Regions from separate parts of the Exiguobacterium sp. s102 genome, predicted to be linked through region 1. Evidence: riboswitches for the same ligand, from Rfam matches in the RefSeq annotation. Region 1 holds a riboswitch; the other holds the start of a gene.
The links. Region 1 has a riboswitch for thiamine pyrophosphate ahead of thiT (energy-coupled thiamine transporter ThiT). Riboswitches for the same ligand answer to the same signal wherever they lie in the genome.
Positions count from the first base shown of each region.

Region 2: it holds a riboswitch for thiamine pyrophosphate, as region 1 does, so the genes downstream of both, KNQ02_RS07930 (thiamine phosphate synthase) here and thiT (energy-coupled thiamine transporter ThiT) in region 1, are expected to answer to the same signal.

Region 1 is NZ_JACSML010000001.1:737,709-741,925, forward strand. It holds gene rsgA (ribosome small subunit-dependent GTPase A) at 1-634, shown strand, start outside; gene rpe (ribulose-phosphate 3-epimerase) at 636-1,292, shown strand; TPP riboswitch at 1,313-1,419, shown strand; gene thiT (energy-coupled thiamine transporter ThiT) at 1,484-2,044, shown strand; gene KNQ02_RS03570 (thiamine diphosphokinase) at 2,047-2,646, shown strand; gene KNQ02_RS03575 (amino acid permease) at 3,277-4,217, opposite strand, start outside.
Region 2 is NZ_JACSML010000002.1:565,239-569,455, reverse strand. It holds gene KNQ02_RS07945 (thiazole synthase) at 1-226, opposite strand, end outside; gene thiS (sulfur carrier protein ThiS) at 229-432, opposite strand; gene KNQ02_RS07935 (NAD(P)/FAD-dependent oxidoreductase) at 416-1,420, opposite strand; gene KNQ02_RS07930 (thiamine phosphate synthase) at 1,417-2,007, opposite strand; TPP riboswitch at 2,097-2,199, opposite strand; gene nagZ (beta-N-acetylhexosaminidase) at 2,266-3,495, opposite strand; gene KNQ02_RS07920 (OsmC family protein) at 3,492-3,917, opposite strand; gene KNQ02_RS07915 (MFS transporter) at 4,123-4,217, shown strand, end outside.

The sequences.
Region 1 (4,217 bases):
AGAACCGGACTTTTCAGCCCATTTGCTCGATCGATTTTTAGTCTTAATCGAAGCAAAAGAGATTCAACCTATCATTATCTTGACGAAGATGGATTTGTTGCAAGGAACAGCGGAAGCAGAAGTCCGGACGGCGATTGCCGGTTACCGACAAATCGGTTATCAGGTGATTGAGACGTCGAGTGAGACGCTAGAAGGGGTAGAGGAAGTCCGCCCGCTACTCAAGGAAAAAACAAGTGTGCTCGCGGGACAGTCGGGAGTCGGAAAAAGTTCATTGTTGAATGCGCTCGATGCGACGCTCGATCTCGAGACGAGCCACATCTCGAAATCGCTCGGACGCGGACGACATACGACGCGTCATGTGACGTTAATTCCGCTTGCAGAGGGCTTGATTGCTGATACGCCAGGGTTTTCGAACCTCGATTTTCCACACGAGATGGAAATCGAAGAATTACGTTGGTGTTTTCCAGAATTCGTCGCACGGCAAGATACGTGCAAATACCGTGGTTGCCTGCATTTAAACGAACCAGGCTGTGCTGTCAAAAAATCAGTTGAGGGAGAAGAAATCATGTCCTCACGCTATACGAATTATGGTATGTTTGTAGAGGAAATCAAGAATCGAGCGCGGAGGTATTGAAATGATTAAAATCGCACCATCTATTTTATCAGCAGATTTCGCCAACCTAGAACGAGACGTTAAAGCTGTCGAGGCGGCAGGAGCAGATTACATCCATTTCGACGTCATGGACGGCCAGTTCGTCCCGAACATTTCATTTGGTCTACCCGTCCTCAGTAGTCTTCGTCAAAAGACGGACATGGTCCTTGACGTTCATTTAATGATCGATCGACCAGAAAACTTCGTCGAAGCGTTTGTAGCGGCAGGAGCGGATATCGTCACCTTCCATGTCGAAGCGACGAATCATGTCCATCGTGTCTTGCAACAAATTAAAGGGGCTGGAGCAAAGGCCGGCGTCGTGCTGAATCCACACACGTCACTGTCGACGATTGAACATGTCCTAGAAGAAGTCGACATGGTCTTGTTGATGACGGTCAATCCAGGATTTGGCGGACAAGCTTTCTTGCCGAGCGTCATGACGAAGCTGAAGCAATTGGCGATGATCAAAGCAGAGCGCGGTTTGACGTTCGAAATTGAAATCGATGGTGGTGTCAACGCGGAAACGGCAAAACTGTGTATCGACAATGGGGCAAACGTCCTTGTCGCAGGTTCTGCAATCTACAATGCACCAGACTATGCGGAAGCCATCACTAGTATTCGAAACGCGGCTCACGTATAATAGAGCCAAGACAATTAAATTTTGACCGCAAGGGGTGTCGCGTCAAGCGGCTGAGAGAAGTGAGTAGACTTTAACCCTTCGAACCTGTTCCGTTCAGACGGACGTAGGGATGTGGCGCACGCAGGCAGTACGGCGTCCGTCGTACTGCCTTTTTGTTGTCATCATTATTTTATTTTTAGGAGGAACACAGTATGAAACGATTACAAATGTTAATGGAGATTGCGATTTTCGCGAGTCTCGGTGTTGTATTTGATTTATTGATTCCGTTCAAAATGCCACAAGGCGGATCCATCAGCTTAGCGATGTTACCGATTTTCGTCATGGCCTTTCGTCACGGCGTCGTTGGTGGTGTCATCACGGGTGCGCTCGTCGGAACGATTCAATTGATGTTCGCTCCGCAAGTCTTGACGGTCGTCCAACCGCTGCTTGACTATACGCTTGCATATGGTGTCGTCGGTTTGAGTGGAGTGTTTGCAGGCCAAGTCAAAAAAGCAGCAACAGAAGGTCAAAAAAAGCGTCTCATGACGATTGTTTTGTTTGCGACCTTGTTAGGTGCCGGTCTACGTTACATCTGTCATGTCATCAGTGGAATCGTCTTTTTTGCAGAGTATGCCAAAGGACCGGTCGTTCCTTACTCGTTCATTTATAACGCGACGTATATGGCTCCGTCGTACGTTTTATGTGGGGTCGTTGCAGGTATTTTGCTTACGACAGCACCACGTCTTTTACGTTACTCCGCTCGCGGTATTTAAAGATGAGAGTTTTAATCGTTGCGGCAGGACCGGCAGAAGACGTCCCGACGCTCGCACCATTCGTGAAAGACAAGACGATGATTATCGGTGTTGACGGCGGGATTGCGACATTAGTGGAGCAAGGACTTGATTTTGATGTGGCAATCGGTGACTTTGATTCGCTCGGATACGTTCCGGATGGTGGATTGCTTCATCCGGCAGAAAAAGATGAAACGGACTTAGAACTAGCGTTACGTTACGCTACCGAACAGGCTGCAGGTGCTGAACTACTCATCTTTGGTGCGACGGGTGGTCGGCTCGACATGACGCTACAGAACGTCTATTTGTTAAAACAATTTCCGATGGCACGACTCGTGACGAAACGTGAGGATGTCCGGTACTGGAAAACCGGTCAGTACGAACTCGCGTCTGAAGGGTATCATTACCTGTCATTCATTCCCCTTGTCCCGTCGAACTTGACGTTACGCGGCGTCAAATACCCCTTGACGGAGCATCCTGTTCCGGTCGGTGGTTCGCTGACGGTCAGCAATGAGTGGGTTGGTGTTGCGCAAGTGACGGTCGTCGAAGGGGAAGTCCTCGTCCTGCGCACGCATGAAAATTGAACTACCTCCACCTACGCTACGCTAAGAGGTGGAGGATTCCTGAGTTATCCGACCTATCGATCGAAACGTTATCAGGCTAACCCCGTCGTCCCGACGGTTGAACGTTAATCTTGTCCGTTTCTTTTGTGCGGATGCCTACTCTGCTTGGTTTTCGCTACTTCGGTCATCCGCAAGGTGAACGTTGAAGATTTTACGTGACAGACGAACTTCCTGTCACAACCCTATATCTTCAGTTTTCAAAGAACGTGACATTTTAATTATCCCTGCTTTTGCTTGTTGTTAAACCAAAAAAATGTAGGGCAATTGACGTGTCGTAAGACACGCCTTGCCCGAAGGCGATTCATCTCCCACCTACGCTGGGCTTCGCCCCAAGACGCTTAGAGGTGGGAGTATTCTCGCCTGATTTTTGATAAAAACGCGATAGACGCGATTCCATCATATCTCGCTGATGCGACCGGGACATGCGTTCTTCAAGTACACGTCATGACGTCATGAACAAAAAGATAGGTATGGCAAACGCCGATGACTCCGTATGTAAAACGGAAGCATCGGCGTTTTGATTTATTAGTCAGTCGACTGTTTAAGTTCAACGGATTCCGGCACCCGGTGTATCCAGGGCCAGATAACAAGTCATCGTTGTTCGTTTTGAAGTGTCGAACTGGCTGCTTGTTGTTCGCTTTTTGCAGCGATATGTTTTCCTTTGACGAAAAGATGGTAACTTGCCCATGTCAGTAGGAAGAAAGGGACGCCGAGATATAAGGCGACGCGTTGATCGGCTTGAAAACCTAAACTGATTAAGACGAGCAGATTGAGTGAGAATGAGAGGATGGGTAAGACTGGGAAGAACGGTGTTTTGAACTTCAGTTCGTCAAGCGTGTGTCCTGCCTTGATGAATTGGCGTCGGAAAGCGATTTGCGAAGCGGAAATCGAGATCCAACCGACTTGTGCTCCGAGACCGGCGATGGATAATAGCCAGATGAAGACGGTATCTTCTGCGAAGAATGCCGTCAATAAGGATAACATCGCGAACAGCATCGTGAACGTTAAGGCGCGCATCGGCACACCCCGCTGATTGACGATGGCGAGTTTCTTTGAAATCATGCCTTCTTGCGACATCGACCAGAGCATGCGTGTCGCAGCATACAGTCCAGAGTTTCCGACGGATAAGAGTGCCGTCAAAACGACGATGTTCATCAAATCTGCAGCATATGGGATACCGATTGCGTCAAATACCATGATGAAGGGACTGCTGATGCCGCTCGCCGATTCATACGGAATTAAAGCCCCGATAATTGTAATCGAGAGGACGAAGAAAATAAACGTCCGCCAAACCGTATTACGAATCGCTTTCGGAATCGATTTTTCTGGATCACTCGATTCCCCGGCAGCGACACCAATCAATTCTGTTCCTTGGAAAGCGAAGTTGACGGCAATCATCGTCGTCAAGACGCCGAGAGCCCCGTTCGGAAACCAGCCGTTCGCCGTGAAGTTCGCGAACAACGTAGCTGGTCGTTCAGCCGCCATATCAATCCATCCGAACCATGCGGCTCCCCCGAGTCCGATGAAGAACA
Region 2 (4,217 bases), on a different contig from region 1:
CTGTCTTCGCCCCCGCCGTGTTCGGTAATAAATGATACTGACTCAAATCAAGCGCCTCTAAAAAGTTCGGTTGACTCGCTTCGAAGATATCCATCCGGCGAACGGAAAAGGTCAGGATGTCTGCTCCTGATGCCTCGACTGCTTGCTGCTGTGTCGTCACGTCGGGGTATTTGCCCGTTCCGAGTAATAACCGCGACTGAAATGTCGTTTGACCAATCGTTAACATGATTAACCGCCTCCTACGAAGTGAACGATTTCAAATGAATCGCCTGTTTGAATGGGTGTGTTTTGGTATGCTGTCCGCTCGACAATCTGTCGATTCTGTTCGATGATGACCATTTTTTCCGTCAAATTGAGATGATGAATCAATCCGTCGATTGTCGAAATCGTTCCGTCAAGCGTATACGGTTGACCATTAATGGTGAGTTGCATTCGTGTTCCTCCTCGATTCATGTAATGAAAACGGACGAAGCTCATATTTCGGCGTGATTCCCGTTACCTCGTCTGCCAGGACGGACGCCGTGATCGGGGCGAGTAATATCCCGTGCCGATGATGCCCGGTCGCGACGAATAGGTGCCCGACTCCCGGGACCTGCCCGAGATAAGGCAATCCGTCCGCTGTTTGTGGACGAATCCCGGACCAGATGTCCACGATTTCCGCTTCTCTGATTGCTGGGAACAGTCGCACCGCCGCCTGCAGGAGATGTTCAATCCCGCTGACGCTGACCCCTGTCGTCTCGTCACCGATCCGTTCCGTCGCCCCGATGATGATCCGTCCGTCAAACTTCGGGACGAGGTACACGTCGTCGCTAAACAACGTCTCGGTCAAGACATGCCCCGGAAGCCGGACGGCGAGGCATTCGCCTTTGACCGGTACCGTCGCGATCTCGACACCACTCGTCGCGAGTAACGCTTCTGATCCCCGACCGCTTGCGACCACGACGTTCCCGGCTTCGCGCTTACCGTTACTTGTCGCAACGCCGACGACGGTCGCCCCTGCCCGGTGCAGTCCCGTGACCATTGTCTGTTCTTCAATCACACCTCCGCGGGCTTTAATCGCGTGACGGAGCGAACGCGTCAACTGGACGGGATCGATTTGACCGACTGAAGCGAACCGGATGTCCCCGTCTGCACGGATCAGTCGAAACGGGTTTTCTTTATAGCCACTATCAATGCCGGTCTCATTAAACAGCTCACGGACGAGGTCGGGATAAAGCTGTCGACTCGCTGCCGCCAGTTGATGTAAGGCAGGGATCAGTTCATGATCCGTCGCAAGCATGCCGGCTGCCGCTCGCGTCGCTCCTTCACTGGAACGATTTTGCTCAAGCACGCGTACCGGTTGTCCTCGTTTGAGCAATTCGTAGGCGAGTGTCAAACCGATTACGCCTGCGCCGACGATTAACGTCTCTGTTGCTTTCATTGATCAAGCACCTCGCGATACGACCGGACTGCTTCGACCGGATTTGCCTGACCGAGAATCCCTGACATCACAGCGATGCCAGCAACTCCGGTCGCGAGGACACCCGCGACATTCTCCGGCTGAATCCCGCCAATCGCGATGACGGGGACTTTTGAAAACGTGACGATTTGCGCGAGTGCCGCTAGTCCGCGCGGGGCGACGTCCTGTTTTGACGCCGTCGCAAAGACATGACCATACATGACGAAGTCGCTGCCCGTCTCAAGCGCTTCCGTCAAGGAGTGGATTGATCGGCCGATTTGTAGCTCGCTGAATTGACGCCGCACGACAGCGACGGGAATACTGCGCGATGTCAACTGGACACTTGACTTCGTCACGAGGGCGACATCGAGCCGGTCATGGACGATTAGTTTTTCACTTGGAACACCGGCGCATACTAGCTCCTCGATCAATTGGACGAGTCGGTCCGCCGACCAACCCGGTTCCCGGATATGAATCATGTCGACATAAGGCACAACAGCCGGCAAGACTTCTAGAAGATGTGTCAGCTCTTTTGTCCCGGTCGTCACAATATGTAACTTCGGACGCATACCTTCTCCTCCTTGCTACACAAAAAGGACCACCCCATGAACATGATGGAGTGGTCCGAAAAATGTCCAGGTAAGACCTGAGACAGGATGATAATCAGAAGCCACTTCCCTCCGCTAGTACGAACTAGATCAGGTTCAAAGGGTCCGGATATTTCCGTCTCAGTCTGCTGCGAGACTCCCCTAGTGTAGAACTATTTAGTGTTGGTTGGTTCATTCGTAGTCTACCATGACCGCTCGCTTGATTTCTAGTCTGACTTGTCAGTTCAGCCGATCCGTGACCGTTTTGACCTGTTCCGTCAATTGTTCACGCGTTGGAATCAGCTTCGTGTCTGCTAAATCATACGTTTGTTTCAGACGTAAGACACGTGTCACTTTCGCGTCGAGGTCAGCCTGTGATAGTGACTTGTCCTTGATCCCCTGCATAATTGCCGCATGAACATCCGTGTAAGCACCGGCTTGCGAGAACATCGCCATGTCGGCACCACGTTCGAGGGCGAGACGCGAAGCTTGGGCGAGACCATATTGTTTCGTGATCGCACCCATTACGAGGTCGTCCGTCACGATGACGCCATCGAACTTCAACTCTTCACGCAACAGTTGTTGCATGACCGGCTCTGATAACGACGACGGATTGTCTGGGTCGAGCGCCGGGAATAAAATGTGTGCGACCATCACCATTTCCGCTCCGGCATCGATTGCCGCTTTGAACGGGACGAGTTCCAGTTGCTCGAGTTGCGCTTTCGTCTTCGTCACGGTCGGTAAGCCGACATGCGAATCGACGGTCGTATCCCCGTGTCCGGGAAAATGTTTGATGACCGGCACGACATCTTCCGACTTGATTCCCAGCATTAACGGGACACCGAGCCGGGCGACATCATCCGGCTCAGCACTGAGTGCCCGGTCACCGATGATCGGGTTCACCGGGTTACTGTTGACATCAAGAACCGGGGCAAAATCCATATTGAATCCATAAAACCGTGACATCGCACCAAGCGCCTGTCCGGCCTTTTGCATCAATGCCGGATCGTTTTTCTGACCGAGCGTCAGACTCGGAGGTAAATGAAACGTTTGATCCGGGACACGACTGACACGTCCTCCTTCTTCATCGAAGCCGAGGAACGCGAGCGCTTCGTCGTCTTGTGCGTCCTTGATTGCTGCCGTCAAGGTTTTCAGCTGGGCGTCTGACGTGATATTGCCTCCGAGTAACAGGACACCGCCTATCGCGTGATCGTTTAACAGACTTCGGTCCGCGTCCGATAACGTCGTCCCACTGATCCCGATATACAGCAATTGATCGACCTTTTCAGCAGTCGAGAGTTTGGCGAGCTGACGTTTGATGTCTTGCTCCGCCTGGTCGGCAGCCGTCGGTTCGTCAGCGACCGGCTGTTGCTGACTCGTCTTCGGTTCCGGTTTCGTCTCGGTTTGGGGCGGTTCACTCGCGCATGCCGTCAAAAAGCAAGCCGTTAAAAGCACGTAAATCGGTTTCAAAGCGGTTCCTCGTTTCGGACGCCATTGATTGAATAATAGACTTCAATTTCAGCATTCAGTGATTTCGAGACAGAACAGTATTTATCTTTTGATAACGACACGGCCCGGCGGACTTTATCATCCGGTAAGTCGCCTTCGAGACGATAATGAATCGAAATCGTCGTAAAGCGGCGCGGGTGTTCCGTCGCCCGTTCTCCCTCAATGTCCATCTCAAACGAGGTTAACGGTAAACGCATTTTTTCTAAAATGGAGACGATGTCCATTCCCGTACAGCCGGCGACGGCGTGTAACAACAATTCAGTTGGTCGTGGTGCTCCGTTCTCCCCGTTATTTTCAGGTGCTGCATCCATTGCCAGTTGGTGTCCGGACTCCGTCACTCCACTAAAGCCCATCTTGTGATTCCATGTAATCGTCGCTTGCATTTTTCTCACTACCTTTCGATTTTTAGTTCGGTTCGCTTCGCTCTCCTTCATTATAGCGTAGTCTCACCTGAAGAAAATTGACATGCTATTCAAAATAATTCTTCTTTTCCGTTTCCATCCGATTCCCGTTCACCTGACACACGAATCATGCTATTCTGAAAAACGATAGTTTCGCGCTGCTTAGCGCTAGAATTGAGGAATTGATATGTCATCTACTACCCGTTTAAGTAAAACGGACTGGCTTTTAATCGCCACCCTCTCCTTACTGACGTTCGTCTTAGGCACAAGCGAATTCGTCAT